3 regions of the Photobacterium sp. GB-50 genome follow, and region 2 is predicted to be linked to each of the others. Evidence: riboswitches for the same ligand, from Rfam matches in the RefSeq annotation. Region 2 holds a riboswitch; each other region holds the start of a gene.
The links. Region 2 has a riboswitch for lysine ahead of C9J41_RS04975 (Na+/H+ antiporter NhaC family protein). Riboswitches for the same ligand answer to the same signal wherever they lie in the genome.

Region 1 (10,886 bases), on a different contig from region 2:
GCGTATGACAGTACAAGAGCTGTCTGCGGATGGCCTACTGGGGTTAGCAAAAACAGTAACCACGATTGCCGATGCTGAAGGTCTTGATGCCCACAAACGTGCAGTAACAATCCGTGTTGAAAAATTAACGGCTAAGCGTGAGGGATAAATCATGACGATGGCAAGACTAGCACGTAAAACAGTACGTGAATTAACCCCTTACCAATCAGCCCGTCGATTAGGCGGCAACGGAGATATTTGGTTAAACGCCAACGAATCGCCGTTTGATAACGAGTACAGCATTAGTCTTGCTCGATTAAACCGTTACAGCGAATGTCAGCCACCAGCATTAATCAATGCCTACGCAGACTATGCCAATGTAAAACCCGAGCAAGTGTTAACCTCACGTGGTGCCGATGAAGGTATCGAACTTCTGATCCGCGCTTTTTGTGAGCCAAACCAAGACAGTATTTTATATTGTCCACCGACGTATGGCATGTATGCCATCAGTGCTGAAACTTACGATGTAAATGCGAAAGTTATTCCGCTCACAAGCAAGTGGCAATTAGATTTAGAGGCCATTTCACAAAACCTTGATGGCGTAAAAATAGTTTTCGTTTGTAGCCCGAATAACCCGACAGGTAACTTGTTAGCACGTAAAGACATTGAAGCCCTGCTCGATATGACAGTAAACTCAGCCCTAGTCGTTGTTGATGAAGCCTATATCGATTTCTGCTTAGAAGAAAGCGCCAGCGATTTACTGTCAAGCTACCCTAATTTAGTCATTCTTCGTACGTTATCAAAAGCGTTTGCACTAGCGGGTTTGCGCTGTGGCTTTACCATTGCTAACAGCGATATTATCGATGTTTTGCTTAAAGTGATTGCCCCCTACCCCGTACCTGTACCTGTCACTGAAATTGCAGTCCAAGCCCTATCGGAAGCAGGTCGAGCACGAACAAAATTCCAAGTGCTTGATATCAGTGCTAACCGCGCTTACTTACAAGCGGGTTTAAGCATGTTAGATGGCGTAACCGTATTTGATGGCTACGGTAATTACCTACTGGTTGAATTCCCTAATGCAGATCAACTCTTTAAAGCATTATGGGATAACGGCATTATTTTACGCCGCTCTCCGATTGAAAACTGTATTCGAATCAGTGTAGGTAACCGCGATGAGTGTGAGAAAACTCTCGCCTTTATTCGTAGCCAATTAGAACAACAATAAGGACATTGATTGTGAGCAAGGAAAAGATTTTATTTATTGACCGTGACGGCACCTTAATTGTTGAGCCGCCAGTAGACTTTCAAGTAGACCGTTTAGACAAACTTAAATTTGAACCGAATGTGATTCCTGCCCTACTTGCTTTGCAAAACGCAGGCTACAAACTAGTGATGGTGACAAACCAAGATGGTTTAGGTACAGATAGCTACCCACAGGCAGATTTTGATGCGCCACATAACATGATGATGGAAATCTTCGAATCACAAGGTGTAGTATTTAGCGATGTGCTGATCTGTCCTCACTTTGATAACGAAGGTTGTAGCTGCCGTAAGCCTAAACTTGGACTGGTCAAAGAGTACCTTCAACAAGGTCGCGTCGACTTTGAAACCTCTGCAGTCATTGGTGATCGGATTACCGATCTACAGCTTGCTGAAAATATGGCAATTCGTGGTATACAGTACAACCCTGAAACCATGAATTGGATGCAGATATTAACGGATTTAACCACCCAACCTCGCATTGCTGAAGTAGTACGAACCACCAAAGAAACTGACATTCGCGTTAAAGTGAATTTAGATCAAACGGGCGGTAATACGATTTCAACTGGCCTTGGCTTTTTTGATCACATGTTAGATCAAATCGCCACGCACGGCGGTTTTCAAATGACCTTAACCGTTGATGGTGATTTACACATCGATGATCACCACAGTGTTGAAGATGCTGCACTTGCGTTAGGCGAAGCGTTGAAAAAAGCCTTAGGTGATAAACGTGGAATTGGCCGCTTTGGCTTTAGCCTACCGATGGATGAGTGTTTAGCACAATGCGCGTTAGATCTCTCTGGTCGTCCGTATTTAAAATTTGAAGCACAATTTAGTCGTGATCAAGTCGGTGATTTATCAACGGAAATGGTGCCGCACTTCTTCCGATCTTTAACTGATACGCTCGCTTGTACTCTGCACTTATCATCATCAGGTAATAACGACCACCACATTGTTGAAAGCCTATTTAAAGCTTTCGGGCGCACATTACGCCAAGCGATTAAAGTAGAAGGTAACGAGCTACCAAGCAGTAAAGGAGTGTTGTAATGACAACAACCAATACTCAGCAGCGCGTCGTCATTATTGATACCGGCTGTGCCAATGTCTCTTCTGTTCGCTTTGCTATTGAACGTCTTGGCTATCAAGTAGAAGTCAGCAAAGATCCAGCAGTTGTACTTGCTGCCGATAAACTTTTTCTTCCGGGTGTCGGTACCGCCAGTGAAGCAATGCAGAACCTACAACAGCGTGATTTAGTTGGCTTAGTCAAGCAAGTGACTAAGCCATTATTAGGTATCTGTTTAGGTATGCAATTACTGGGTAAAGCGTCGCAAGAGCACGGGCAAAATGGCAGTGAAATTATTCCCTGCTTAGATTTGTGTAATGCTTCTGTAGAGAAAATCCAAGCAGAGGGGTTACCGCTGCCACATATGGGCTGGAACACCATTACACCGGAAGATAATCACCCACTATTTAAAGGTATTCCTGCGGGAAGCTATTTTTATTTCGTTCATAGTTACGCCATGCCTGTATTTGATCATACCGCGCAGCAAGGTGGCAAAACCATCGCCAGCGCGCAATATGGTCAAAGCTTTACCGCAGCAGTGCAAAATGGCAATTACTACGGGGTGCAATTTCACCCAGAGCGTTCAAGTAAAGCTGGCGCGAAACTCATTCAAAACTTCCTCGAACTATAACGATAACAAAAGGACTTGTTATGATTATTCCAGCATTAGATCTGATTGAAGGCCAAGTCGTTCGTCTATTCCAAGGCGACTATGGTCAAGTGACAGAATACAAAGTCGATCCCGCAGAGCAATTTAATCTTTACCACCAAGCTGGCGCTAACTGGCTACATTTGGTTGATTTAACGGGCGCAAAAGATACGCAAGCGCGTCAGTTATCTTTAATTGAAAAACTACTCAAAAGCACACCAGCCAATGTACAAATTGGTGGTGGCGTACGCACCGAGCAAGACGTCGCAGATCTGTTAAACGCTGGTGCTAAACGTGTGGTAATTGGTTCTACCGCCGTTAAACAACCAGAAATGGTAAAAGGTTGGATGGAAAAATACGGTGCTGAACACATCGTATTGGCTCTGGATATCAACATTGATGACAACGGTAACCGCATTGTCGCTGTCTCTGGTTGGCAAGAAGATTCAGGCGTTACTATTGAGGCGCTATTAGAAAATTTCTTAAAAGTGGGTTTAAAGCACGTGCTGTGTACTGACATTTCTCGCGATGGCACATTGGCTGGTTCAAATGTCGAACTGTATGTCGATCTTTGTCGCCAGTACCCGCAAGTACAATTTCAATCATCTGGTGGCATTGGCTCGCTTGATGATATTGCAGCATTAAAAGGCTCAGGTGTGGCTGGCGTTATTGTCGGTCGCGCCCTACTTGATGGTAAGTTTACTGCCGATCAAGCCTTTACATGCTGGAACAATTAAGGAGACCGCAATGTTAGCTAAACGTATTATTCCTTGTTTAGACGTACGTGATGGTCAAGTTGTAAAAGGTGTCCAATTTCGTAACCACGAAATCATTGGCGACATTGTACCACTGGCAAAACGTTACGCTGAAGAAGGCGCAGATGAATTGGTTTTCTACGATATTACCGCATCAAGTGACGGTCGTGTTGTTGATAAAAGCTGGGTATCTCGCGTTGCAGAAGTGATTGATATTCCATTCTGTGTCGCAGGTGGGATTAAATCTGCTGACGATGCGAGCCGTATTCTTCAATTTGGTGCAGATAAAGTCTCTATCAATTCACCAGCGCTGGCAGATCCAACATTAATCACCACATTGGCGGATAAGTTCGGTGTGCAATGTATCGTTGTCGGTATTGATTCCTATTTTGACGCTGAAACAGGTCAATATCAGGTATACCAATTTACTGGTGATGAAAAGCGTACCAAAGCTACCCAATGGCAAACACGTGATTGGGTTGAAGAAGTTCAACGTCGTGGCGCGGGTGAAATCGTACTGAACATGATGAACCAAGATGGCGTACGTAATGGTTACGACTTAGAGCAACTCAACATGGTACGCAGTGTATGTGACGTGCCTTTAATTGCTTCTGGTGGTGCGGGTGAAATGCAGCACTTTAGCGATGCCTTTAAGCTTGCGAATGTAGACGGCGCCTTAGCTGCCTCTGTTTTCCATAAACAAATCATCAACATTGGTGAGTTAAAGCAATTTCTGAAAACGCAAAATGTGGAGATCCGACTATGAGTTTATTAACCAAAATCAATTGGGAAAAAGTAGCCGGACTGATCCCTGCTATTGTTCAAGATAATGCCAGTGGTCAAGTGCTAATGCTTGGCTACATGAACGAAGATGCGCTTCAAAAGACACTTGATACTAAACAAGTCACTTTCTGGTCTCGCACCAAAGAGCGCCTGTGGACGAAAGGTGAAACATCAGGCAATGTACTGCAACTTAAAAGTATTCAGCTTGATTGTGACCAAGACACCTTATTAGTACACGTCGATCCAATTGGTCCAACGTGCCACTTAAACACGACCACCTGTTTTGATTCTGATGAAAGTGATGCTCAGCCACCGTCACTGGTTTTCCTTCATCAACTTGAGCAGCTCTTGGCGAGTCGTAAAGGTGCAGATCCTGAGTCTTCCTACACAGCTAGCCTCTACGCCCGTGGCACCAAGCGTATATCGCAAAAAGTGGGCGAAGAAGGTGTTGAAGTCGCGCTTGCGGCAACGTCGGGTGACAAAGCGGAATTAGTATGTGAATCAGCGGATTTGATCTATCACCTGCTTGTACTACTTCAAGATCAAGGTTTATCACTGTCAGATGTGACGAATAAACTGCAAGAGCGTCATAATAAGAAATAATTCAATCGTCAGTTACGATGAAAAAGCCAGCCAAATAAGCTGGCTTTTTGTTTCGCAATAATTACGTATTACTGGATAAGATAAAAAGGACTATCCCTATTATCATTAAATAATTAACGACCTAATGCCTCTTTATAATGTAATCGACATACTGATACGTAACGTGCGTTGCCACCAATTTCAACTTGTTCACCATCAGCAATAGCACGACCGGTTTCATCTTGACGGATCACCATGTTTGCTTTGCGACCACAGTGACAAATTGTTTTTAATTCAACTAACTTATCCGCCCACGATAATAAGTAACGACTCCCTTCAAAAAGTTCACCTAAGAAGTCTGTACGTAAGCCGTAACATAAAACCGGAATATCGAGTTTATCGACCACTTCCGTTAATTGATACACCTGCGCTTTAGATAAGAACTGGCATTCATCAATTAATACGCAATCAATTTTACCTTTATCTGATAACGCTTTTAATCGTTCGAATAAATCATCTTCTGCATTAAATAACTCAGCCTCTTCTTCTAAACCAATACGAGAGCTGACTTTACCCACACCAAAGCGATCATCAATCGCAGCAGTAAAAATAACGGGGGTCATTCCTCTTTCGCGATAATTAAACGAGGATTGCAATAATGTGGTCGATTTCCCTGCATTCATTGCAGAGTAATAGAAATACATTTGGGCCATGAGGATTCCCTAGTAATACGATTGGTTTAAAAAAACTGCGCCGATGCTACAGAAATTCACTCACAATGAAAAGTGATAGACTTAACAAGTACACATTAGTTACAAAAAAGCCCATACTCTTTTTCATGAAAAGTGTATGGGCTTAAAAGAACAGAGATAAAATCAGCTTTTTACTGTTGGGACATAAGTACGTCGTGATAACCAAGCAAACAACACACAAACCATAATAAAAGTAATTATAGCCGCGATGAAGGCTACGGGTAATGAGTCAGTCATACCTAGCACAAGGAAGCCAATAGTAGAAACAAAGGCGACAGAAACTGCGTAAGGAAGTTGCGTTGCGACATGATCAATATGATGGCAACGTGCCCCCGTTGAAGACAATATTGTAGTATCTGAAATCGGTGAACAGTGATCACCAAATACAGAGCCTGCTAATACTCCCGCTAGCATTGGTAACATCAAGGTAATATCGGTTGCCCCAGCTAAATCACCAGCTATAGGTAACATAATGCCAAACGTGCCCCACGACGTACCTGTAGAAAATGCCATCACGCCTGATAATAAAAATAAGATCATCGGTAATAACATAGGGTTAATATTCCCTTGTACAAGGGTTGATAAATATTGACCCGTTTTCATATCACCAATAACGCTACCAATACTCCACGCGAATAATAAAATTAAAATCGCACCAAACATGGATTTAGCACCAATCCATAATGTGCGAATAACTTCATTAAATGCAATACGCTGGCGAATGACTGGAATAATCGCAGCAACTAAGCCAAATAAACCACCAAGACAAAGTGACTTACCGACATCAGTATTTTCAAACGCACCTAGCAGAGCAAAAGATTTACCATCTGCTGCTAATGCTTGATAGCCTGTAAAAACCATAAAAAAGAACGTGGCAAATATTAAAATAACAATCGGCCAAATTAAATCGCCAACTTTACCTTTCGTACTTTCAACAATTTCTAATTCGTCAGTTAAATCTTTTGCTTGTTCATCAACATCACCGCCTTCATCAAAACCACGGCCATGCATTGCTGCCATCTCATGTTTTTTCATTGGTCCAATATCCCATTGGAACCAAGACACAACAAAAACCATAGCTAAAGCAAAAATAGCATAGAAGTTCATTGGCGCTAGCGTTAAAAAGGCACTTAAAGGTGTATATTCTGTTACTCCATGCGTAACTAAAATACCGCCAATTAACGTAATTATATACGCACCCCAACTCGATACCGGCATTAGAACGCACATTGGAGCGGCTGTTGAATCTAATATATAAGCCAATTTAGAACGCGATACGTAATAGCGATCCGTTACGGGACGAGCGATAGAACCCACCGCTAAACTATTAAAGTAATCATCAACAAAAATAAACACACCTAAAAAAGCAGCAAGCAGTTTCGCGCCCCTTTTTGTTTTAATTTTTGTTTGTGCCCATGCAGCGAATGCACGAGTACCACCAGACAATGTTAACAATGCTGTCGTCATGCCTAATATAATGAGGAATAAAACAATACTCATATTCCAGGTATTAATACCACCATCAGATATGAATAAGTTTTGTATAGTGCCTCCTAAATAAGAAGCTGAATGGTTAAATGAAAAGTCATTTAAGTAAAGTGCTCCTAATACGATACCCGCACCAAGAGAAACTAACACACGCCGAGAAAGTATCGCTAACCCTAACGCAACAATAGGAGGAATAATGGATACTAATGAATGGGAGTAATCTACTAAATTCATGATCTCAAAGACAACCGAATTAGGTTGGAGATCTACTGGATAACATGGCGGTTAACCATATTTGAAGAACGTCTTGGCTCTTCTCTTTTCACAGTAGCGCTCCATAGTGAATATGATTATATACTATGGCAGTGTTGCACTTATTCAATACAACCCCAGAAAAAGGATTTGACGTCACTCTTACTTCGGCATTAGCTCCTTTCATTAACCGTCATTGGTTTCACCCTCTTGTTAATTACTATTAGATAACGCGCCTCTACCTTACATCAAGGTTGCGATTATTCTACGTAATGTTTCATTATTTGCAACAACATCACATGAAACATTTAACAACAGAACAAATAACATTGCTTTATAAATATAATCTTATCTAAGTATAGCTTCACCCATTAAATATTATGAACCTACGAGCAGATATGTTTCATTTTGTAACCATTTAAACATCTATTAAGCATAAATCCGATATTCGTATTTTTATAAAAATACGAATATCGCTATTATTAACAATTAACAATAAAGAATGTTTAAAGTGTTTTGACATAATGAATAAAAGCATTACTATTGTAATAAATGATTCGACACTGCTATTATTATTTACAGTTAGTTAAAAATAACAGGAAATATAAAAATGTCTGATGCAATGAAAGCACTTTTAAACCTTCGTAGTCTTCGTGCACTTTCTCGTGAATATACTTTAGAGCAACTAGAAGAAGCTTTAGAGAAATTAACTACCGTTGTTCAAGAACGTGCTGAAGCTGAAGAAGAAGAACAAGCAAAAGAAAATGAGCGTAATGAAAAACTAGCTCAATACCGTGAAATGCTATTAGCTGATGGTATCGACCCTGAAGAATTGTTAGCAAGCCTTTCAAAAGCACCAAAAGCAAAACGTGCTGCACGTCCAGCTAAATATAAATTCATCGATGAAAACGGTGAAGAAAAAACGTGGACAGGCCAAGGCCGTACACCAAGCGCGCTTAAGCAAGCACTTGAAAATGGTAAATCTTTAGAAGAATTTGAAATCTAATTTCATTTCCTACCATATATTTAGAAAGCTCAACTTAGTTGGGCTTTTTTTATACTGTCATGAACCAAGAATTATAGACATCAATCTAAACAACGCTGTTTTCGAATTGCTTAAAGATATGTCTAGGCAAATATTTATTCGCTTTTAAATATAGAAAACACATATCAAAATAAAAAGCCAGGCAGTAGTGCCTGACTTTCAATACAGATAACCTTTTATTATTGGTTATAGCTATTAGATACGATCAGCAAGATGGCTGACAGCTAAAGCAAAATAATGAGAACGATTCCATTTCATTAATGTTTGGTAATTACCATAAACAAGGTAAGCACGCCCATGTTCGTCATCAGGTTGAATTAACCATGCATCAATGTCTTCTTTGGGTAAATTCCCACCACTCATAGTACGAACACCGAGTGTTTGCCATTGTGCTAGTGTTTTGGTTTTTTCTACACCCGTACCTTTTAAATCGGCCGATAATGATGATGGGATCTTAACTTGACGTCCCCAAGTATATTTATCATTCCAACCTGATTTTTTTAGGTAATTCGCTGCAGATGCAAAAACATCCGCTTTAGTATTCCAAATATCAGCTTTACCATCATTATTACCATCAACCGCAAAGGTTAAATAAGATGTTGGCATAAATTGGCATTGACCCATCGCCCCTGCCCATGATCCTTTCATCTCATCAATCGTAATATGTCCTTCTTGAAGGATTTGTAATGCCGCCATCACTTGTTTACGAAATAAAGCTTCACGACGACCTTCATAAGCCAACGTGGTTAATGCTTCAACAACATGGTAATTACCTTGTAATTTACCAAAGTTACTTTCAACTCCCCACAACGCAACAATAAAACGTGGCTGTACGCCGTATTCTTTACCTATCCGATCTAATGTTGTTTTATTCTCTTGATATAAACGACGTGCTTGTTTTACTTTCCAGTCAGGTACAGCGCGTGGAATATATTGATCTAATGTTAACTTTTTCTCAGGTTGGTTTTTATCTGCCTTTACTGCACGATGAGTAAATGTAATGCCTTTAAAAGCTGAATCGAGAATAGGCTCAGAAATACCATTACTACGCGCTTCTGCTTTTAATTTATTTATATATGCGTTAAACCCTTCATCAGCAGCAAAAGCTGTTGAGGAAATCCCTAGTCCTAAGGCCACAACGGCCGATATAAAACGCTTATGCATAATAACCTTAATTAGCTCTGCCGGCTTTCTCGGCTTTATATTGATCCAATAAATTTGTTACTGGCGGTGGAACTTGAAGATAGAAACCAACGGTCTTTAATGCTTCTTTTACTTTTTCAACATCGGCCAAGGCTAACTTTCTCCCTTCTAACTTTATCACCATAACAAATTGCGGTTTACCAAATGTATTCATTAATACTTCAGGCACATCGGAGAAATCATCTTTCTTATTTACATATAAATATGTGTTATCTTTTTTTAAGCTTTTATAGATTGCACACAACATTTCAATTCACCTATTTGTTAAAGCTTATTCTTTCAGACAGCTATTTTAACGTATCATTCCCCGTTGGTTTATTTTTCCCCCTACAGGATGAGACTTTTGTCTGAATTTCCCATGTCAAAGCAAGGATAACTTGCCCCTAACTGCTCGGGAATATACCATGCTAGTACCTTTGTGATAATCAACAAGAATGGTTAATTTAAACATTAACCATAATAAATACCATGACCAAGACGACTGAACTTAAAGGGAGCTCATTTACGCTCTCTGCGCTTCATTTAATTGATGGTGATATCAAAAAAGCGACCGATCACCTAAAAGAAAAAATTGAACTCGCACCTAATTTCTTTGCATCAGCTCCCGTTGTTATCGATATCTCTAATGCAGGCAAAGATATTAATTTTGAGCAATTAAAACGAGCAATTGTCGACGCGGGCATGATCCCTGTAGGTATCAGCGGTTGTAAAGAACAAGCGTTACAAAATCAAGCAAAATCTGCTGGATTTGCTATTATGAATGCCGCACGCACGGTGAAAGAAAAAACAACAGTAGAATCTACTGAGGCTGAGCCATCTTCTCAGCCAGTTCAAGGCCGAGAGTCCGCACTTATCATTCGCACTCCTGTTCGTTCTGGTCAACAGATTTATGCTAAAAATCGTGACCTTGTCATTCTCAACCATGTGAGTGCGGGCGCTGAAATTATTGCTGATGGTTGCATTCATATTTACGGTACGTTACGTGGTCGAGCATTAGCTGGAGCCAACGGAGACCTAGAAGCGACAATTTTCTGTCAGAACTTGCAATCTGAACTAATTTCAGTTGCAGGAAACT
Region 2 (10,886 bases):
AAATAATTAAAAACAGCCACATTACATGACTGCTTTTAGAATAAACTGAAAAATATTTTGATTTATTCCTTTAATTTCTGATGTTTTCTCAAAACAGATGTTGCGAAAATGTAAAATAATCTATCTTTATAAATGTGCGTCTATATTACGACTTCTATAAATAAGATAAAAAGGGAGATGAGCATGTCTTTAATCCTATCCATTAAGCGGTTTTTGTTTGTGGTTTTAGTTGTAACTCCCCTCGTTTCATCAGCCGATGAAATGACACCGAAACAACAATTTGAGATCGGGAAACAAAAAGCCCTTGTTTGTATGACATGCCATGGTGTCGATGGTATTTCAGCAACGGATACCTATCCCAACTTACAAGGCCAAAAGCAACAATATTTGGTCGCTGCACTTAAAGCATACAAACAGAATCAACGTGTTGATGGTTTAGCGATATTAATGCAGGGTTATGCTAAAGATTTAAGTGATCAAGATATGAAGGATCTCGCGTATTACTTTAGTACCGTAAAAACAGATACCAGCCATCAATCACAATAAACGGCATTACTTGCTAAGGTTATGACGATGGATACTCAGTATAATTATAAAATCGTTAAGTACTTTATGATCGCGAGTGTTAGTTGGGCGTTCATAGCTATGTTAATTGGTGTTATTTTAGCTGCGCAACTTTATTGGCCTGCCCTTAACCTCGATTCTGAATACTTTCAATTTGGTCGTCTCCGTCCATTGCATACTAATGGCGTCATTTTTGGCTTTGTCGTCAATCTTTTAATGGGAACGTCCTTTTATATTGTTCAACGCACCTGTAAAACACCGCTATATAACAACACTGCTGCTTGGTCTGTCTTTTGGGGTTGGCAATTTATCCTTCTTCTTGCCCTTATTACCCTGCCATTAGGTTTTACTACCTCAAAAGAGTACGCCGAACTTGAATGGCCAATTGATGTCTTAATTGCTGTTATCTGGGTGATGTACGCCATCGTGTTTTTTATGACTGTCGCCAAACGTACCGTTCATCATATCTTTGTTGCTAACTGGTTTTACGGCGCGTTTATTATTGTTATTGCGATGATTTTTATTGCTAACAATCTCGAATTGCCTGTCACGATGTGGAAATCTTACTCTATTTACTCAGGGGCTGAAGATGCTATCGTGCAATGGTGGTGGGGACATAATGCGGTTGGTTTCTTATTAACCGCTGGCATCATTGGTATGAACTACTATTTCATTCCCAAAATTGCCGAGCGCCCTATTTACTCTTATCGCTTATCTGTTATTCACTTTTGGGGCTTAGTCGGCTTTTATACTTGGGCTGGTACGCACCATCTTATTTATTCTTCTGTGCCAGATTGGTTACAAAATCTCGGCATTGTGATGTCGTTAATTTTATGGCTTCCCTCATGGGGTGGCGCGTTTAATAGCATCATGACCTTGCTCAATAATAAGCAGAAACTTAAGCACGATTACATTATGTGGTTTTTCTTCTCTGCCATTGTTTACTACGCTCTAGCGACTTTTGAAGGGCCATTATTAGCCATTCGTTGGTTTAATATGATTGCGCATAATACCGATTGGATCATCGGTCATGTGCATTCAGGAGCCCTAGGTTGGGTTGGCATGTCTGCCATTGCCGTATTTTATTACTTTATTCCTCGTTTATATGGTCACGAGCAATTGTGGTCAAATCGTTTAGTTAAATGGCATTTCTGGTTTGCACATATTGGGATTGTACTTTATGCCGTTGCACTGTGGATAGCTGGGATCGGACAGGGCTACATGTGGCTAAAAGAAGATCCTAATGGCTCTCTTAGCTATAGTTTTGTCGAAGCGATGAACTTCAGTGCACCGTGGATGTTAGTTCGCTTTATCGGTGGTGCGTTGTTTGTGTTAGGTATAATTTTAATGATTTATAACCTATACAGAACGCTAAAACAGCCAAAACCTAGATCAGTTAAGCATCAAAATGCAGCAACAGAAAAGGTAGATACTCATGATTAATAAAGATTTTACCTCATCTGTAGTGATCCTTATTGTTGCAACAACTTTGGTTGCTGCCTTTTCATTCTTAGTATGGGTACTTCCTGCTTTTTTTTACCAAGATAAGTTAATTGCTGAATCAAGCGCGAAACCATTAACCGCATTAGAAGTTGCTGGGCGTGATATTTATATCAGTGAAGGTTGCCATACTTGTCATACCATGATGGTACGTCCATTAAATGCAGAAATTAAACGTTATGGACGATATAGCCGAGAAAGTGACGATATTTATGAACATCCCAATTTATGGGGTTCAAAACGTACTGGACCTGATCTCACTAATTTAGGTCGAAAATATTCTGATCAATGGCACATCATTCACCTAAGAAACCCTCGTGATGTTGTACCAACTTCGATTATGCCCTCTTATCCTTGGCTCTTTGAACAAGTACTTGATGGTGAAGATATTGATGCAAAACTAATTGCATTACGTACGCTTGGTGTTCCTTACACTGATAAGGAAATTAAACAGGCACGATTAGAAGTAAAAGGTAAAACCAAGGCACAGGCATTAATCGCCTATCTACAAAGTCTGGGACAAGATCAAGGAGTACGACCATGAGTACTTTTTGGAGTGGTTGGGTCATTATCCTAACCCTTATTTTTCTCGCAATTATGATCGTCGTTGTTGCGTACTACTGGAAGAAAAACAGTGCAGCCAACGCTAATCGAACCGTCGATAGCTTTGATGGTATCGATGAAAACGATGCCGCCGTACCAAACCTTTTACTTCTTTCTTATCTTCTCGCTTTCATTATCGCTGCCGTTTTTTTGGTGCTCTATCCTGGCATGGGAAACTGGCAAGGACTCATGAAGTGGCAATCAAGTAGTGAAGCGGCTTCAACCTCTACTACTTCATTAGCCAAACAAATTAGCCAAGTACCTAATAGTGATACATCATTTCAAGCATTAAGTACCTCGCCTGAAATTGTGGTCGCTGGGCGTGCTTTATTTCAAACCCATTGTGCGGCTTGTCATTTAAATCAAGCACAAGGTCAGCTTCATTTCCCTAATTTAAGTGATACCGTTTGGCTTTATGGTGGTAGTGATGAGGCGATCCATCATTCGATTGTTAAAGGTCGTAACGGAGTCATGGCTGGTTGGAAAGATATTCTGACTGAAGAAGAAATTGAGAATGTTTCATATTATGTCGCTTCACTTGAAAAAAATCGCATTATCTCAGAGCCAGCGGTCAAGCTTGAACTCGGTAAAACCGTATTTGATGCTAACTGTACGGCTTGTCATGGCAGTAATGCAAAAGGTAATACTGCGATTGGTGCGCCAAATCTAACCGATAATATCTGGCTTCACGATGGCAGCGTTGAAGGTATTATTTCAACGGTAAAATATGGCTTGAACAATCTCATGCCTGCTTTTGAAGAGCAACTCAGCGATAGCGAAATTCAAGCATTAGGGGCTTATATTCGCCACCAAGGAAATAGACAAAACGAGAAACTCGCAGCACTTGATCCGGATATGGTTAGTAAAGGGCAATACCTTGCTTATGCAGGAGATTGTATTGCTTGTCACACTGGTGAAGGTGGCGAACCATTTGGTGGCGGTTTAGGATTTTTAACGCCATTTGGCACGCTTTATTCTACCAATATTTCAGCACATCCAACCTATGGTATTGGGGATTACACCTATGATGAATTTTATGATGCGCTACATAAAGGTAAAGGCAAACATGGCTACCTATATCCAGCGATGCCCTACTCGTCTTATCAATATGTGACAGATGAAGACACCCAAGCACTTTGGGCTTACATGCAATCGCTTAATTTTGTGAATACTCGTAATGAAGAAAACAAGATGATGTTCCCAAGTAATATCCGGTTAGGACTACTTGGTTGGAATATTGCCTTTCTTAATACCGACCCTTTGCAATACCCAGCAGATGCCACCGAACAATGGAAACGGGGTAAATATTTAACCATGGGGTTAGGCCATTGTTCGGAATGTCATACTCCACGTAACGTTGCACAAGCCTTGATAGAAAAAGAGCTATTCCAAGGTAATTTGATTGATGGCTGGAAAGCCCCAAATATTACCGCAACAGAGCTATATCAAGATCGTTGGGATGTAAAAACACTAACCGACTTTTTAAAAACGGGTCATTCAGATAAAGGAACCGCATTTGGTGGTATGGCGGAAGTGGTACAAAACAGTACCCGTTTCTTGACAGAACAAGACGTCGCAGCCATTGCGGAATACTTGATCACTGGCGATAAATATAACGAGTTAGATAGCTCGGTTCCTCAGCTTAACCCACCAGGCTTTGGTGACTTGGTGCCAGCCAATGTTGATATTCAAACCGTTGAGCTAAAACCGTTAAGTAGCAACGATCCTGAAAACGAAGCCAAACTATATGGTGTGTATGTGCAAACCTGTGGTGCATGCCATGGTAAAGACGGTAAAGGTAGGAAAGGGATCGCCCCTACGCTGCTTAACAACGGGATAATTATGCACAGTGATCCTTACGATACGATTGCCGTTACCATTCGTGGTTTATCGCCAAACTTCATGGAACAAGACAGTAACTTTATGCCTATGAGTAGCTTTAACTCGGTGCTCAGTGATGCCAACCTTGCGAAATTAATTAGCTTTGTCCGCGATAAGTTAGGTGATAGAACTGTACCTGTTACACCACAAGAAGTAGCAGAGGTAAGAAAAGATTTAATTAAAGGTGGCTATGCTGGGAATATACACTCCATGACAACACCAGAACAAAATCAGCCCAATAGCATAACAGAATGAGCGATTATCTAAATGGAATATATCGCTACTAATTGGTTAACATGCCATCAACAGTAACAATATTTACAATTAATATGCATTTTCTGTCTGCTTTTTATTGCCTAAGCAAAATTAATAGGTATCATCAAATTTCAATCCTTTGAGTAGAGGCGCGCTGCCTAAAAGTATCCGGATGGAGGGTGACACCTTTGAAGTCTGGGGAAAGGAGTCGGCGCCGAAGTGTTTGTTGTGTCGTCAACAATCGCTGGGTCTGCATTAAATAAGTGCAGAACTGCCATAGTTATTTTGTCTATGGAGCGCTACCCTAAGGGATACGAAGAAGTATTTTTTCTCCTGAAATCTGTTTCTCTATCCTTTCGGTAGATCTCCACCTAATATAGGTGTTTAAGAGATCCATGAATCTAGTTCAATATTCTGACTCCCTGCTATCAGTTGTACCACCCTTACTGGCGGTTGTTTTAGCAATCACTACACGACGTGTATTGTTATCACTTGGCCTTGGTATTGTTGCAGGCGCAATCCTTCTTAATGATTACAGCCCTTTAGCGGCGCTTCAATATATCGTAAATAAAGTTGTAGGCCTTGTTTGGGCAGACGGTGCTGTAAATAGCGGTAACGTTAATATGATCATCTTTATGCTTTTGCTCGGTGGTTTGATCAGCTTAATGACAGCAACAGGTGCCACTAAAGCATTTGCTGAATGGGGTGTTCGTCGCTGTAAAGATCGCCGTAGCGCAAATATGCTAACGGGTTTAATGGTTTTTGCTTTCTTTATTGATGACTTTTTCCATAGCTTATCTGTGGGGCCTATTTGTCGCCCAGTAACAGATCGCTTCAATATCTCACGTGCAAAGCTTGCTTATTTACTTGATTCAACGGCTGCACCTGTTTGTGTTATCACGCCAATTTCTTCTTGGGGTGCTTACATTATTGCTATTCTTAGCGGTATTTTAGTAACAAACCATATTACCGATATCAGTGCTATTTCATTGTTTGTTCAAATGATCCCAATGAACTTATACGCCGTGTTTACGCTATTAATGGTTATCGTTGTTATTTTCTTCCAACTTAACATTGGTCCAATGCGTCAACACGAAGCATGGGCAGAAGAAGGTAAGCTTTGGGATGAATCTAAAGGCCACCCTAAAGGCTTAGAAATTACCACTGAGTCTGAAGGCCAAGGTACTATGATTGATATGGTATTGCCTATTCTGACACTGACAGTCTCAAGCGTTATCTTTATGATCATCAGTGGTGCTGAAGTATTAAGCGCAAAAGGCGAGGCTTTTAGCTTAATTGCTTCTTTAGAGCATACCGATCTAGGTGCTTCATTGGTTAATGCATCTTTATGTAGCCTCGCTGTTTCTATTCTTCTAGCTTTACGTTTAAAGCTGCCACGTAAGACTTGGTTAACTGCGGCACCTCAAGGTGTACAAGCGATGATCCCTGCAATCATTATTCTACTTTTTGCATGGACGATCGGTACTGTTGTGAGTGATATGTCTACAGGCCAATACCTAGCCTCTTTAACAAAAGGGGGGTTCCCAACGGAATTACTACCAGCGTTAGTCTTCATCCTTTCATGTGCAATGTCATTTGCGACAGGTACAAGCTGGGGCACGTTCGGTATTATGTTGCCACTTGCTGGTGATATGGCGGTAGCAAGTGATGCTCACCTATTAATGCCGATGTTATCTGCAGTACTTGCAGGTTCGGTATTTGGTGATCACAGCTCACCTATTTCAAGCACAAGTATCTTGTCTGCAACAGGTGCAGGTAGTCACCATATGGATCACGTTATGACTCAGCTTCCTTATGCTATTACTGTCGCTTTTGGCGCACTATTAGGTTATTTGGCAATGGGTATCTTATCTTCAACAATTGCGGGTATTGCAGTAAGCTCTGTTTGGTTCCTTGCATGTTGTACGATTCACCTACGTCGTCATAAGAAACAACTGCAAGCGGTAACAGCATAAATAAATACATTAATATTAGATCATAAAATCTAATAATCCCCGTTCGTTTTAATACGCATTTGCTTTATGCTAAGTATTAGACAACGGGGATTTTTTTGTATAAAAGCTAGGAAATAGAATGGAATACTTACATACCATGGTACGAGTGAGCAACTTAGATGCTTCACTAGATTTTTACTGTAACAAGCTTGGTTTGGTAGAAATTCGACGAAAAGAAAGCGAACGTGGACGTTTTACTCTCGTATTTTTAGCTGCACCTAATCAGGCAGAAACGGCAAAAGAAACACAATCGCCTTTATTAGAACTAACTTATAACTGGGATCCAGAATCGTACACTGGTGGCCGTAATTTTGGTCACCTCGCTTTTGCCGTCGATAATATTTACGATTTATGTGCTCATTTACAAAATAATGGTGTTGTCATTAATCGCCCACCCCGTGATGGACATATGGCATTTGTTCGTTCACCTGATGGTATTTCGATTGAACTGCTACAAAAAGGTGACGCACTAGAACCCGCTGAACCTTGGGCTTCGATGCAAAACCAAGGTGAATGGTAAGAAATAGCTTTTTGTTTGTCGGTATTATTTTATTCAATAATACCGACAGTTATAGAGCCTTTAAAGCACAATAATGCCAAGTTGACTTAGTAATTGCTCTTGTTGCCAGTCGCAAATTTTTACACCGTTCAAATTCACACGTCGAATATCAACTCCCTCTAAATCCACATGACAAAGATCTGCGTCTTCTACAACGCATTGACCCCACTGTTCAGAGGAAAACTCACCGCGACTTAAGTCAGATCCTTTAAACGATGTTGCCAACAAATTAGCCCCATTCCATCGGTTTTCAAACAGTTCGCACTGCTCTAATTTTATGTCTTCGAAATTGCTATAACGTAAATTGCAGCCAGTGATAAATGCCGAGCAAAAGAAAGTGTTATGGGTAATATAATTTGCAAAAGAAGCATATTGAAAATCAACGCCTTGGAGATTAGATTGTCGCATTTCTATGCCAAAACACTGCGCATTACGAAAACTAGCCATTGACAAATTACACTGCTTAAAACTCGCATCTTTGAGCTTTGAATAGGAAAAATCACAGCCTTTGTCATCCCCCACATCAATAAAATTACAGTTGATAAAACTCGCTTCAACTAAATTTGCACGTGAGAAATCACAACGATAAAACTGACAATTTTCAAAAATAGCTTCGGACAATTCTTGTTTAGAAAAGCTTTCATCTTGATAGCACTGACCTACAACATGCATACATTATCTCTTCTATTACTCTGCGACTGATCAAAAAAAAGCGCAATTACTGATTGCTCAATAATAGCGCTTTCTCAATCTATTAGAACTTATTATTTAATTACTTATGAACATCACAATTCGAAGCTACTGATGATACTTGTTTTACATCTTTAACATCATAAGTATTCTGTAGGCTATGGAAAACAGTCGCATTGTAGTAATCACCATTTTCAATACTAAATGTAATTGAGTAGTTCATACCTGCAACCACTTGCTGTGTTACATGATAGATTTTACCGAGCTGATGCTCACCAGGGATTGCTTTAACGGCGTCTTTTGCTGCTTGTTCCACTTCAGGTGTTATGTCACCTTGTGCCCAACCACCAACGATTGCGTGAGAAAAATTACAACTTTCTTGCATATTCGCCTCATTCGAAGTTACGTCTTTTGCAGAATTACATGCAACTAATGTAACTGAGCTTAAAGCAATGAGTAAAACTTTCTTATTCATCATCAAATCCTAATTCACATTTTCTGCATATATATCAACAGAAAACATGATTAAGTGCAAATATACTTTATTCGAACGGTGATTTATTGCTATAAGTAATGATATAAAGCAATTATATTTGCATTTTTATATGACATACTTGCGATAAGATTGCTGATTAATATCTTCAATCTCGACTGTGACGCAAATATCATTCTGAAACATTGCTGCCACTTGGTGCAAGATGACTTCCGATAGATTATCTTTTTGCTTTGGATCTCTACCTGGAAGTACCCTTACGGTAATATGAACGAAAGGCTTTTCGGTTGTCCCTGTACGATATAACTCATAAGGTATGGCACGGGTTTTTATATCTTCTTCATCAAAAAGCCCTGAACTAAACGTCGCGTAATGCGTTGTTGCCATTAATTCATTTAAATTAATCTCTGTTTCAAGATCTTTGGCATATTCAATAATGCAATGCGGCACAGCTTATCTCCTGTATATGAATAGCTTATTTAATGACACTAGCATATATAAATAAGAGAACTCTTAGTTTGATCAGCTTTTTGATAATAAATACATTTAATATCTGAGTTCTTTTGCTTTCTGTGATTCCTGTACAAAAATAGCTCTTTTCTGTTACGTTAAATCACTGAGCATAACAATTAAAATGTTAGTACTTTTTCCGCCTTTAGTGTCCAACTTGCTAAATCATCTAACGAGCCTATTTCACAATCTTCAATGAGCAATGACTCAGACAGCCCTCGCGCACAACAACAGGTTTTACACAATTTGACCTTGCTTCCTTGTGCAATAAGGATTTCAAGCATTTGTTGAATATCATAGCCTTCTACCGGATTTTGCTGTTTCATCGCGCACATCACAGCATCAGACATTAAAAACAATTTGAGACTTACAGGTTGTTCTTCCTGTTCATTAAGTTTAATGGCTAAGCGTAATGCATTAAAAGGACGCTCAGAGCCATAAGGAGCGTCATTGATAACGATTAAAATAGTTTGCATTTAATACCCATCTAAAAAATAAAATCAATTGCCTTTATTGTCACACAAAATGAGATTAAATATATAAAAACCCCAAACACTACTGATCAATAATAGCAATAGTCAATTAATATCACAGTTCACATTTTTAATGTCTTTACGTCACTGTACGTCTACAAAACATTCAGTTAGTACACATTATTATCTCAAATTCACGTTATATGCATATTCTACTATTCTCAACTCGAATAATTTGGCACATTACCGCCTCAGTTGATTTAACACGTTTATTCATAGCAGCTGAAGTGTACTTAACCTCTAGAATGAGAACATAAAATGAGTCATCGTCTTCAACTAACCGATGCACCATCGGTCCTATTTTTATTTGGTCTTTCTGGTGCCGGTAAATCTTTTGTCGGTGATGTCATTGGTGCTCATGACGATTGGTTTGTTTACCATGCAGATGACGATTTAACTGATGAAATGCGTGAAGTTATTGCTGCGAACAAGCCTTTTACGGATGAAATGAGAGATGATTTTTTTATTCGTATCAGTCAAAAAGTTAATCACTTCCGGACTCTTTATCCCCGTGTAGTGGTTACACAAGGTGCTTATAAAAAACAACACCGTGATTTCCTACGTCAAAGTATCACAGACATAGATATGATTTATGTCACTGCAACGGACTCGTTGATTCACCAACGTTTAGAGTATCGTATCAATGGTATTTCTAACGAAAGTGCAGACGCTATAAAGCATATTTTTGAAACACCTGATGATACTGTAAAAACAATTTTTAATTGTGAAGGCAAGACTTCTATCATTGCGCAATTAAACCGTTTTTATAACAATATGCAATAAAAACATGATAGATAAGATCATTAAATTTTATGTTTATAAATTTAACCTTGATGCTACCTTGTTACTTTTATAACTTCCTTGAAATATTTACCCCGTCACGTTTCTCATTATTTCCCCTTAACTATATGAACACTTTAGCATAGACTTATACATTGTATGTCTATGGATTCATATTAAGGTGTCTGTGTGAATGGGTTAAAACAGTATCTTCTTGCCATTTTAGTACCATTGGTTGCTATGGTGACTATTTTAAGTCTCTATTTTTACCAGAAAGACAGTGTTCAGCTTGCAGAACATATCAAAGAAAATGAACTGCGCCAGTTAGATTCTCTTATACAAATTAGTTACTTACATCTAAACACTATCACTGAAGATTTAAACCGTCTCACTTATCAATTACAGCAAGAACCTCTTCATGAACCATTACGGGTCTTGGAAAAGGCAAATGTACTAAAACAATTTAAGAGCATCCTTATTACCTCAGAGCTCTATGACTCCAT
Region 3 (10,886 bases), on a different contig from region 2:
TAATATCGAACATATCGATACCTTGCTGAAATATGACACCCAATTAGTTAATAGCTTTAACTTTGATGCCAGTGCGGTAAACGCTCAGCAATATCGCACTAAAAATATGAACACAGCGCGTAAATATTTAGAGATAGTTGCCAAGTTAAAGCACAAAGATCTTTCGGCATTTATCGACATGATTAAATATCCACACTCAGCATTATTATTATCGCTACCCGTAAAAAAGCGTCTCAATAGAGCACTTAACAAATAGGTTTTGTCATGAAAAAAACACTTCTTGCTAGCACATTACTTTTATTTTCTGGCTATAGCTTTGCCGCGCAACACGACACTTCATCTCACGTTGTTGATAAACAACACAAACGTTTAATATGGGCGGATGAGTTCAATTCAGGTACACGTCCGAACCCTAAAGATTGGACATACGAAACAAAGTTTATTCGTAATCAAGAAGATCAGTACTACACCACCAGCAGTAAAAACTCGCGTATTGAAAATGGAAACTTGGTGATTGAAGCGCTGAAAGAAACCGTACCAAATGCAGATTACAATCCCAACGGCACTCAGTGGTATCAACAACGTAAAGACGCCTATTACACCTCAGCCAGTTTAACCACCGCGGGAAAACATTCTTGGGTACATAAACGCGTTGAAGTACGCGCAAAACTACCGCAAGGGCGTGGCACATGGCCTGCTATTTGGCTACTCGGCGACAACATTAAAACCGTTGGCTGGCCTGCATGTGGTGAAATCGACATCATGGAGTATGTTGGCTACAACCCACACTTTGCATACTCTACGACCCATAAATCGGATCGTAACCAGACTTTAGGTAACTCCATACCAGGCGTGATCCAAGATGACAAATTAGAAGATGGTTTCCACACTTACGCAACAGAATGGGATAGTAATGAAGTTCGCTTCTACTACGATGGTAAGCTCTATCATACCCAGCAGCGTAACGGTGAAGCCTGGCCATTTGATAAGCCAATGTACCTGATTTTAAACCTCGCTATCGGTGGTGGCTGGGGGGGACAGAAAGGAATAGATAACTCTATTTTTCCACAGGAATTTTTAATCGATTATGTTCGTGTCTACGATCTGAAGTAACAAACTTTAAAGTCGCAAATAATGAAGTCTTTCGCATTTAAAAAGAAAGGTGCTCTATTTGCTGATATATGCATTAAGTCTTTAATAATATAGCAGTATAAAACGTGATAACTTTATATACATACTAGGATGTACGATGATAAAAAAATGTCTCTTTCCTGCCGCAGGCTACGGTACGCGCTTTTTACCCGCAACCAAATCAATGCCAAAAGAAATGATGCCCGTAGTTAACAAACCCTTGATTGAATATGGCGTAGATGAAGCAATCCAAGCAGGCATGAACCGCATTTGTATTGTGACAGGTCGTGGTAAAAACACCTTGATGGATCACTTTGATAAGAATTACGAGCTTGAGCATCAAATCAGTGGTACTAACAAAGAAGAGCTGTTAGTGGATATTCGCGACATCATTGATTCAGCGTACTTCACTTACATTCGTCAGCGCGAAATGAAAGGCTTAGGCCATGCGATTCTAACAGGACGTGAGCTTGTAGGTAACGACCCCTTTGCTGTCATACTTGCCGATGACCTTTGTGTAACCAATGAAGAACAACAAGGCGTGCTGGCGCAAATGGCTGAGCTTTATAAGCAATTTCGCTGCTCCATTGTTGCGGTTGAAGAAGTGCCAGAAGAAGAGACACATAAGTACGGCGTGATTTCAGGTCAAATGCTACGTGACGATCTATTCCGTGTTGATAACATGGTAGAAAAACCAGAGCCCGGCACTGCGCCAAGTAACTTAGCAATTATTGGTCGCTACATCCTTACGCCTGACATCTTTGACATTATTGAACAAACAGAGCCCGGTAAAGGTGGCGAAATCCAAATTACCGATGCCCTAATGCAACAAGCACAAACAGGCTGTGTATTAGCATATAAGTTTAAAGGTAAACGTTTTGACTGTGGTAGTGTTGAAGGCTATATCGATGCAACTAACTATTGTTTTGAGCATGTTTACAAAAAAGGTAAACATAAAGAGCTAGCCCAACAGAAAACTGGCAAGAAATAAACACACAATCCCGCTTAACCGCGGGATTTTTTTATCCATTTCACTGTGTTTTTACTCAGTATTTTTTGCTCATTATGATCCGCTGTGAAATACTAGTCGTTAAATAAAATAAAAGAATCATCACTGATATGGATAACATCGAAGTCAGGGGTGCTCGCACCCATAACCTTAAAAATATTAATCTAACGATCCCCCGCGATAAGCTCATCGTTATCACAGGGTTATCAGGTTCGGGGAAATCCTCTCTGGCTTTTGATACCTTATATGCGGAAGGCCAACGTCGTTATGTTGAATCTCTTTCTGCCTACGCGCGTCAGTTTTTATCCTTAATGGAAAAGCCTGATGTCGATCATATTGAAGGGCTTTCGCCTGCCATTTCCATCGAGCAGAAATCCACCTCGCACAACCCACGTTCAACCGTTGGTACGATTACCGAAATTTACGACTATCTACGTTTATTGTACGCCCGTGTCGGTGAGCCTCGCTGTCCAACCCATGACATTACGCTTGCAGCGCAAACTGTGAGTCAGATGGTCGACCAAGTCTTAGCCATGCCAGAAGGCAGTAAGCTAATGCTACTGGCACCTATCATTAAAGAGCGTAAAGGTGAGCACGTAAAAACGCTGGCGAACTTAGCTGCACAAGGTTATATCCGCGCCCGTATTGATGGTGAAGTTTGCGATCTTTCCGATCCACCAACATTAGAACTACATAAAAAACATACCATTGAAGTGGTCGTTGATCGCTTCAAAGTTCGTGACGATCTACAGATCCGCTTAGCCGAATCTTTTGAAACCGCTTTAGAGCTATCAGGCGGTAATGTAGTGATAGCACCGATGTCCGGTGAAGAAGGTGAAGAGCAGGTATTTTCTGCCAATTTTGCCTGTCCACACTGTGGTTATAGTATGCAAGAGCTTGAACCACGCCTGTTCTCGTTTAACAATCCAGCCGGTGCCTGTGGTACTTGTGATGGGCTTGGTGTTCAGCAGTACTTCGATCCCGAACGGGTGATTCAAAATGGCGAATTAAGTTTATCTGGCGGCGCTATACGCGGCTGGGATAAACGTAATTTTTACTATTTCCAAATGCTTAAATCACTTTCTGAGCATTATAAGTTTGACGTTGAAGCACCCTTTGATTCGCTATCGAAGAAAATCAAAGAAGTCATTTTAAACGGTTCTGGCAATACAGAGATCGAGTTTAAATACATCAACGATCGTGGTGATATTACCGTAAGACGCCATCCATTTGAGGGGATCCTCAATAATATGGAACGTCGTTACCGTGAAACCGAATCTAACTCAGTAAGAGAAGAGCTCGCAAAGTTTGTTTCGACTAAGCCTTGTTCAAGCTGTCATGGTTCGCGCCTACGCCAAGAAGCACGCCACGTGTTTATTGGTGAAACCAACTTGCCACAAATCTGTGAAATGAGCATTAGCGGCGCACACCAATTCTTCGATGAGCTAGCTTTAACAGGGCAACGGGCGCAAATTGCAGAAAAGATCTTAAAAGAAATCAACGAGCGTTTAAGTTTCTTAATCAATGTTGGCTTAAACTACCTGAGCCTATCTCGTAGTGCAGATACTTTATCTGGCGGTGAAGCACAACGTATTCGTCTTGCCAGCCAAATTGGTGCAGGGCTTGTGGGCGTGATGTACGTTTTAGATGAGCCTTCCATTGGTCTCCACCAGCGTGATAACGAACGACTACTCAAAACCTTAATTCATCTTCGTGATTTAGGGAATACCGTGATTGTGGTTGAGCACGATGAAGATGCCATTCGTGCTGCAGATTATGTGATTGATATTGGCCCTGGTGCGGGTGTTCACGGTGGTAATATCATTGCGCAAGGTGGCGTTAAAGATATCTTAAAATCAAAAGAATCATTAACAGGACAATACCTCAGCGGTAAAAAAGCAATTGAAATTCCTGCAGAGCGAACACCGTTTGATCCCGAAAAAACCGTCAAACTACTGGGCGCTACCGGTAACAACCTAAAAGATGTCAATGTTGAAATCCCTGTTGGTTTATTTACCTGTATTACCGGTGTTTCTGGCTCAGGAAAATCAACACTTATTAACGATACCTTCTTTGAAATTGCTCATCACAAATTAAATGGTGCAACAACTGGCACACCTGCGCCGTATCGTGAGATCCAAGATCTAGAACATTTCGATAAGGTTATCGACATTAACCAAAGCCCGATTGGTCGTACTCCGCGTTCAAATCCTGCCACTTATACCGGTATTTTCACCCCTATTCGTGAGCTTTTTTCAGGCACTCAAGAAGCCCGTTCCCGTGGTTATAAACCAGGGCGTTTTAGTTTTAACGTTCGTGGTGGTCGCTGTGAAGCCTGCCAAGGTGATGGTGTTATTAAAGTTGAAATGCATTTTCTTCCCGATGTTTATGTCCCTTGTGATGCCTGTAAAGGAAAACGTTATAACCGTGAAACCTTAGAGATCCGCTACAAAGGTAAAACCATTGATGAAGTGTTAGAGCTTACGGTTGAAGATGCACGAGAATTCTTTGATCCGGTTCCCGCTATTGCAAGAAAGTTACAAACCTTAATGGATGTTGGTTTATCGTATATTCGTTTAGGTCAAGCGGCGACAACCTTATCAGGCGGTGAAGCACAACGTGTAAAACTCGCAAAAGAGTTATCGAAACGCGATACCGGAAAGACACTTTATATTCTGGATGAGCCAACAACCGGACTACACTTCCACGATATTCAGCAGCTATTAACAGTGCTGCATAAATTGCGTGATAAAGGTAATACCATTGTGGTGATCGAACATAACTTAGACGTAATAAAAACCGCAGATTGGATCATCGATCTTGGTCCAGAAGGCGGTAGTGGTGGTGGCGAGATCATTGCAACAGGAACACCTGAAGATGTAGCTAAAGTAAAAGGCTCACATACAGCAAGGTTCCTTAAACCGCTACTAGGTTAGAATATGAAAACACGCTAACATATGATAACAGGCTGATTTTACTCAGCCTGTTTGCTTATTCATACTCAGGAACAACCATGACAGTGTTACAACTCGAAGGTACCAGATTAGAACAGAAACGGATTTCTAAACCATTGGTACGCTATTTCCTTGCAACAATCGGTGTTATTTTCATTGTTGCGATGCACTACTTCCAACACAATCCAGGTGGTTCAGGGCTTGAACTCTCGTTTAATGCTGCAGTTTGGATCCCTTTTAGTTTTGCTATCTCCTTCGGCTTACTTGAAATTTGTCGCCAACAAATCTGGCGTTATTCACGCCTGACACTATTATTGTTTGCTTGTTGTGTACTGCTGACTCTCCCCATTTTTTATTCCAATGCTGATGCTGGAGCGGCGTTTAATCGCTTGTTTACCTTATGGGCTGGATTTCTGTTTTTTGTCAGCTTGCAGCAATTCGTCTTTACCCACCAGCAACGCCAACGTTTGTTATGGTTTATTTTAATTGGGGTACTCATTGAAGCCATATTTGCGTGGTATCAATACCTTTGGATCCCGGCAAAAAACCCTATTGGCTATGACACTATCGCTAACCGCCCTTATGGTATTTTCCAGCAACCGAATGTGATGGCAAGCTTTCTTGCAACTGGACTCGTGATTAGTACTTACTTATTAGCACGTATCCCGTTATATCGCGGTAAATGGTCCTGGCTTCATATCACTTTGCTGATCACACCTATGCTAACGATTCCAATGTTAGTGGTGTTGAACTCTCGTACAGGTTGGCTAGGCGCAATTATCGGCGTAATACTAATGCTGCCATATTTACGTCGCTTTGCCGCAAAACAAGCACAACGTTTATGGTTGTTAATGGTTACATTAGGGCTTTGTTTGGCATGGAATATTTCATCTACAGAGAATTGGTCACCTAAAAACAACAGCGTAACTGTTGCTGGTGATGGTCGAGGAGTTATATATCCACAAGCCTATGACATGTTTACTACTAAACCACTTACAGGTTATGGGTATGGTAAATTTGAAGCCGCTTACATCACGCAAACCGCGTTATGGCACAATGAAGATCCAGCACAACATGCAGGTGTTCCTAGCTTAGATCACCCACATAACGAGTTACTTTTCTGGGCAGACGAAGGCGGTATAGTCCCACTTATCGGCTTATTGCTTGCTGCATTTGCGGTAATGGTAAAAATAAGAAAAGCGCCTAATGGTACCCAGTTAGCCTTAATAGGATTGTTTTTCCCTATCGTTCTGCATACCCAACTTGAGTATCCTTTCTACCATTCATTAGTCCATTGGCTGATCTTTATCATACTGATATTTTGGGTAGATAACCTCACCACCAAATATCATCGCCAATCATTAAGCTACGTACTAGGGCTGAAAGTTTTCGCACTTATTGTACCAATTTTTATCTCTAGCTTTATGATAACGACCCTGTATTCAGGTTGGCAGTTAACTAAATTTGAAACCACTCGACCAGTAAATATTGAATACTTACTTAAGGTGAATAATCCATGGTCGTGGAAAAACCGTTTTGATTGGGATTTACAACTGACCCAACTGCAACTCGGAATTAGCAGTAATAAGCCAGCACTAATTGAAGACTATATTCAATGGGCAACCGAGAAAGCGAAAACGTGGCCGCGACCAGCGCTGTATCAAAACCTGATCCTTGCTTACGATGCCCTCGGCAATAAAGAGCAAGCATCACAAATCAGAGATGAAGCGCTGTTCTTATTCCCATCTTTAAATTTTGAGCAGCAAAACAGCGAAGCAAAGGCAACGTCTGCTGCTAAATAACCATAAAAAATGGCTACCCAATTGGTAGCCATTTTTATTTACTCATCAATAAATTACTTCAATGTGGTTTCTAGCGCTTTTAAGCACAGCGCAACATTTTCACTTCTCGCACCATAGCCCATCAAACCGATACGCCACGCTTTACCTGCCAACGCACCTAAACCTGCTCCGATTTCCAAGTTGTAACGTTGCAGCAACTCATTACGTACCTCAGCATCATCAACGCCTTCAGGGATATAAACCGCATTGAGTTGGGGTAAACGTGAGGTTTCTTCTACCACAAATTTGATACCAAGCTTTTCAAGCCCAACTTTAAGCTCTTCATGGACATTTCGATGGCGCTGCCATGCATTTTCTAACCCTTCGTTTTGCAATAATACCAAGGCTTCATGCAACGCATATAAACTGTTTACAGGTGCAGTGTGGTGATAGCTACGCTTACCTTCACCACTCCAATAACCTAGCACCAAACTTTGATCTAAAAACCAACTTTGTACTTTGGTTTTACGTTGCTGGATCTTATCAATCGCCTTTTGAGAAAACGTTAATGGCGATAACCCCGGCGTACAGGACAAACACTTTTGGCTACCTGAATAAACCGCATCTAATTGCCACTCGTCCACCAGCAAAGGAACACCACCAAGTGATGTCACCGCATCAACAATCGTTAAGCAATCATGTTTACGGGCAATTTTTGCAAGTGTTTTCGCATCACTCAATGCGCCGGTTGAGGTTTCGGCATGTACAAAAGCAACAATTTTAATTTCAGGATCGTTTTGTAACGCTTGCTCCACTAAATCAGGATCAACCGCCGCCCCCCATTCGTTATCCACAACGATAGCAACACCACCACAACGCTCGACATTTTCCCGCATCCGTTCCCCGAAAACGCCATTACGGCAAACTAGTACTTTATCCCCAGCTTCAACGAGATTAACAAAGCAGGCTTCCATTCCTGCACTACCTGGCGCTGAAACAGCGATGGTAAAGGCATTTTGGGTTTGAAAGGCATATTGCAACAATTGTTTTAATTCATCCATCATGCCGATAAATAATGGATCAAGGTGCCCTACCGTAGGACGACTAAGCGCTTGTAATACTTGCGGATAAATATCTGATGGTCCCGGCCCCATGAGGGTTCGATGCGGTGGGATAAAGCTGGTAATTGTCATTCTTTTGCTCCGTAAAGTCATTGTCCCTGTCGATATTTTTATGTGGAACGCGTTGCTATCTATTTTAGAGTATTAGAGCCCCTTCATTGGTGCAAGCGACCTATACCGATCCCATGACACACATTGACGAAATATCATATGTAAATAAATTGTCATATTCCATTTGACAACAGGGTGATGAATCTTATTCAATAAGATGATATTTTATTCAAGCACTTATTATTCAAACAGTACGACTTTAAACGGAAGAGGAGCGTTACCTAGGTATCATAATGACAGGACCCCATCCAATCGCCATTATGAGAGGGAGAGTAACGCCGAGGTATAACTGATTAGGGGATGAGTTATATCGGCTATGAAGGTTGAATCCTTCTAGCTGTCACCAAGGTCAATGATTGACATTGGTGGGGAGCTTCTGGGTGAGTGACTATTCACCTCTTATGCTCTCCTGACAGGATGTCGGGAATACTCCCGAAAAAATAGCCTACCTTGTGATGTGTTTACTATTTAGGGAGAAATTAATTATGGACAAGGCTGCAACACATTCAGATTCACTCACTGTCGCAAAATTTGGCGGTACCAGTGTTGCTGATTACACCGCAATGAGCCGAAGTGCTGCCATTGTTATTGCTAATCCAGACACTAAAATTGTGTTAATCAGCGCCTGCTCTGGTGTCACGAATATTCTGGTAGAACTTGCCAATGGCGTGAGCGATTCAACGACCCGCCAACAACGCATTCAGACACTGACCCAAACCCACCAAGATGTTCTTGATCAACTTCAGCACCCAGAAAATATTCAAGACGCTATTTACGGCCTACTTGATAACATCGCAACCTTAGCTGAACATGCGGCATCAACAACCTCTGCACAATTGACCGATCAAATTGTTAGCCATGGCGAGCTGCTTTCAACCCATCTTTTTAGTCAAATATTAGTCGAGCTAAACGCCCCAGCTGTACGTGTAGATATTCGTTCCATCATGCGTACTGATGATCAATTTGGTAAAGCGATCCCACAGCCAGAAACCATTAAGCAATTAGCGACTGAGCAATTATTACCACTATTAGACAATAATATCGTGGTATCACAGGGCTTTATTGGATCAAACAGCCAAGGTGTTACGACAACACTTGGTCGTGGGGGGAGTGACTATAGTGCCGCTTTAATCGCAGAAGCCGTAAATGCTAGCACATTAGAGATTTGGACTGACGTACCGGGTTTATACACTACCGACCCACGTATTACATCAGCCGCGAAACCGATCAAAGAGATCAGTTTTAGTGAAGCTTCTGAAATGGCAAACTTTGGTGCTAAAATTTTACACCCATCAACCCTAGTACCTGCTGTTCGTCAACAGATCCCAGTATTTGTAGGTTCATCAAAAGCACCAGAGCAAGGCGGTACTTGGATCAGACAATCCGTTGAAGAAGCGCCACTATTTAGAGCACTCGCATTACGTGCCAACCAAACCATGGTGACACTTACTAGCTTAAATATGTTCCATGCATATGGCTTTTTAGCAGAAGTCTTTCGTATCTTGGCTGAACATAAAATCTCAGTTGATCTCATCACAACCTCAGAGGTCAGCGTTTCACTTACCTTAGATCAAACCGATACTGGTGGCGGTGCGCCAACGCTTCCGCTTCAAGTCGTTGAAGAATTAAGCCAATTATGTGTGGTTGACGTCGAGCAAGGGCTATCACTGGTTGCACTTATCGGTAACCAAATGAGTGATACGAAAGGCTCAGCCAAAGATATCTTTGGCGCGCTAGAAGATCATAACCTTCGTATGATTTGCTACGGTGCTAGCCCACATAATTTATGTTTCTTAATTAATGAAGATGAAGCTAAAGACGTGGTTCGCACACTGCACGCATCTTTGTTGGAATAAGCTCTTTCTAACTAACCCAAATAAAGTTCCGATAAACAAAAAGGCGCATTGAGCGCCTTTTTTATTCACTATCGATTAAGCATTAAAGATTTGGGCCTAACCATTTCTCAGCTTCGATCAAATCCCAACCTTTTCGATCGGCATAACTTTCTAACTGATCTTGCTGGATCTGAGCAACCGCAAAGTAACGAGAATCAGGATGTGAGAAATACCATCCCGAAACGGCAGCACCAGGCCACATTGCGTAACTTTCCGTTAGTACCATGCCAGTATTTTTCTCAGCATCAAGTAACTGCCAAATAGCACCTTTTTCGGTATGCTCAGGACATGCGGCGTAACCAGGTGCAGGACGAATACCTTGATACTTTTCTCGGATCAAATCGTCATTATTCAGATTTTCATCAGCTGCATAGCCCCAAATATCTTTACGTACCATTTCATGCATACATTCAGCAAAGGCTTCCGCTAATCGATCCGCAACAGCCTGTACCATAATGGCATTGTAATCATCACCTTTTGCTTTAAATTGCTCAGCAATGTCATATTCACCAATCCCACCTGTTACCGCAAAAGCGCCAATCCAATCAGCCTTGCCGCTCTCTTTAGGCGCAATATAGTCAGATAAACAATAGTTAGGACCTTTCGGCTTTTTGGTTTGCTGACGTAAACCATGCAGCACAGTTAAAACATCAGTTCGGCTATCGTCTGTGTACACTTCAATATCATCACCGACATTATTGGCAGGGAATAAACCACACACACCGTTAGCTTTAATCATGCCTGTTTTCTCGATCTCATCTAAGATTTTATTAGCATCATTAAACAACTTAGTCGCTTCTTCACCCACAACTTCATGACGAAGAATCGTTGGGTATTTACCACTTAATGACCACGTCATGAAAAATGGCGTCCAATCGATATAC

Region 1: linked by a shared signal. The riboswitch ahead of C9J41_RS01350 (Na+/H+ antiporter NhaC family protein) and the one ahead of C9J41_RS04975 (Na+/H+ antiporter NhaC family protein) in region 2 are both predicted to bind lysine.
Region 3: linked by a shared signal. The riboswitch ahead of lysC (lysine-sensitive aspartokinase 3) and the one ahead of C9J41_RS04975 (Na+/H+ antiporter NhaC family protein) in region 2 are both predicted to bind lysine.

Annotation. Positions count from the first base shown of each region.
Region 1 is NZ_PYNX01000001.1:314,291-325,176, forward strand. Features, by position in the region: gene hisD (histidinol dehydrogenase) at 1-148, shown strand, start outside; gene hisC (histidinol-phosphate transaminase) at 158-1,204, shown strand; gene hisB (bifunctional histidinol-phosphatase/imidazoleglycerol-phosphate dehydratase HisB) at 1,216-2,286, shown strand; gene hisH (imidazole glycerol phosphate synthase subunit HisH) at 2,286-2,933, shown strand; gene hisA (1-(5-phosphoribosyl)-5-[(5-phosphoribosylamino)methylideneamino]imidazole-4-carboxamide isomerase) at 2,954-3,688, shown strand; gene hisF (imidazole glycerol phosphate synthase subunit HisF) at 3,699-4,472, shown strand; gene hisIE (bifunctional phosphoribosyl-AMP cyclohydrolase/phosphoribosyl-ATP diphosphatase HisIE) at 4,469-5,092, shown strand; gene C9J41_RS01345 (thymidine kinase) at 5,206-5,784, opposite strand; gene C9J41_RS01350 (Na+/H+ antiporter NhaC family protein) at 5,947-7,545, opposite strand; lysine riboswitch at 7,632-7,812, opposite strand; gene C9J41_RS01355 (H-NS family nucleoid-associated regulatory protein) at 8,174-8,569, shown strand; gene C9J41_RS01360 (lytic transglycosylase domain-containing protein) at 8,804-9,772, opposite strand; gene C9J41_RS01365 (YcgL domain-containing protein) at 9,780-10,058, opposite strand; gene minC (septum site-determining protein MinC) at 10,280-10,886, shown strand, end outside.
Region 2 is NZ_PYNX01000002.1:511,143-522,028, reverse strand. Features, by position in the region: gene C9J41_RS04995 (cytochrome c) at 184-546, shown strand; gene ccoN (cytochrome-c oxidase, cbb3-type subunit I) at 574-2,007, shown strand; gene ccoO (cytochrome-c oxidase, cbb3-type subunit II) at 2,000-2,608, shown strand; gene ccoP (cytochrome-c oxidase, cbb3-type subunit III) at 2,605-4,803, shown strand; lysine riboswitch at 4,940-5,113, shown strand; gene C9J41_RS04975 (Na+/H+ antiporter NhaC family protein) at 5,199-6,779, shown strand; gene C9J41_RS04970 (VOC family protein) at 6,898-7,338, shown strand; gene C9J41_RS04965 (Qnr family pentapeptide repeat protein) at 7,399-8,049, opposite strand; gene C9J41_RS04960 (cystatin domain-containing protein) at 8,150-8,545, opposite strand; gene C9J41_RS04955 (5-carboxymethyl-2-hydroxymuconate Delta-isomerase) at 8,669-9,010, opposite strand; gene C9J41_RS04950 (DsrE/DsrF/TusD sulfur relay family protein) at 9,190-9,546, opposite strand; gene C9J41_RS04945 (hypothetical protein) at 9,862-10,386, shown strand; gene C9J41_RS04940 (EAL domain-containing protein) at 10,573-10,886, shown strand, end outside.
Region 3 is NZ_PYNX01000005.1:228,535-239,420, forward strand. Features, by position in the region: gene C9J41_RS09885 (glycosyltransferase family 2 protein) at 1-256, shown strand, start outside; gene C9J41_RS09890 (glycoside hydrolase family 16 protein) at 265-1,113, shown strand; gene galU (UTP--glucose-1-phosphate uridylyltransferase GalU) at 1,250-2,122, shown strand; gene uvrA (excinuclease ABC subunit UvrA) at 2,251-5,076, shown strand; gene C9J41_RS09905 (PglL family O-oligosaccharyltransferase) at 5,154-6,896, shown strand; gene C9J41_RS09910 (alanine--glyoxylate aminotransferase family protein) at 6,950-8,068, opposite strand; lysine riboswitch at 8,307-8,491, shown strand; gene lysC (lysine-sensitive aspartokinase 3) at 8,593-9,963, shown strand; gene metH (methionine synthase) at 10,046-10,886, opposite strand, start outside.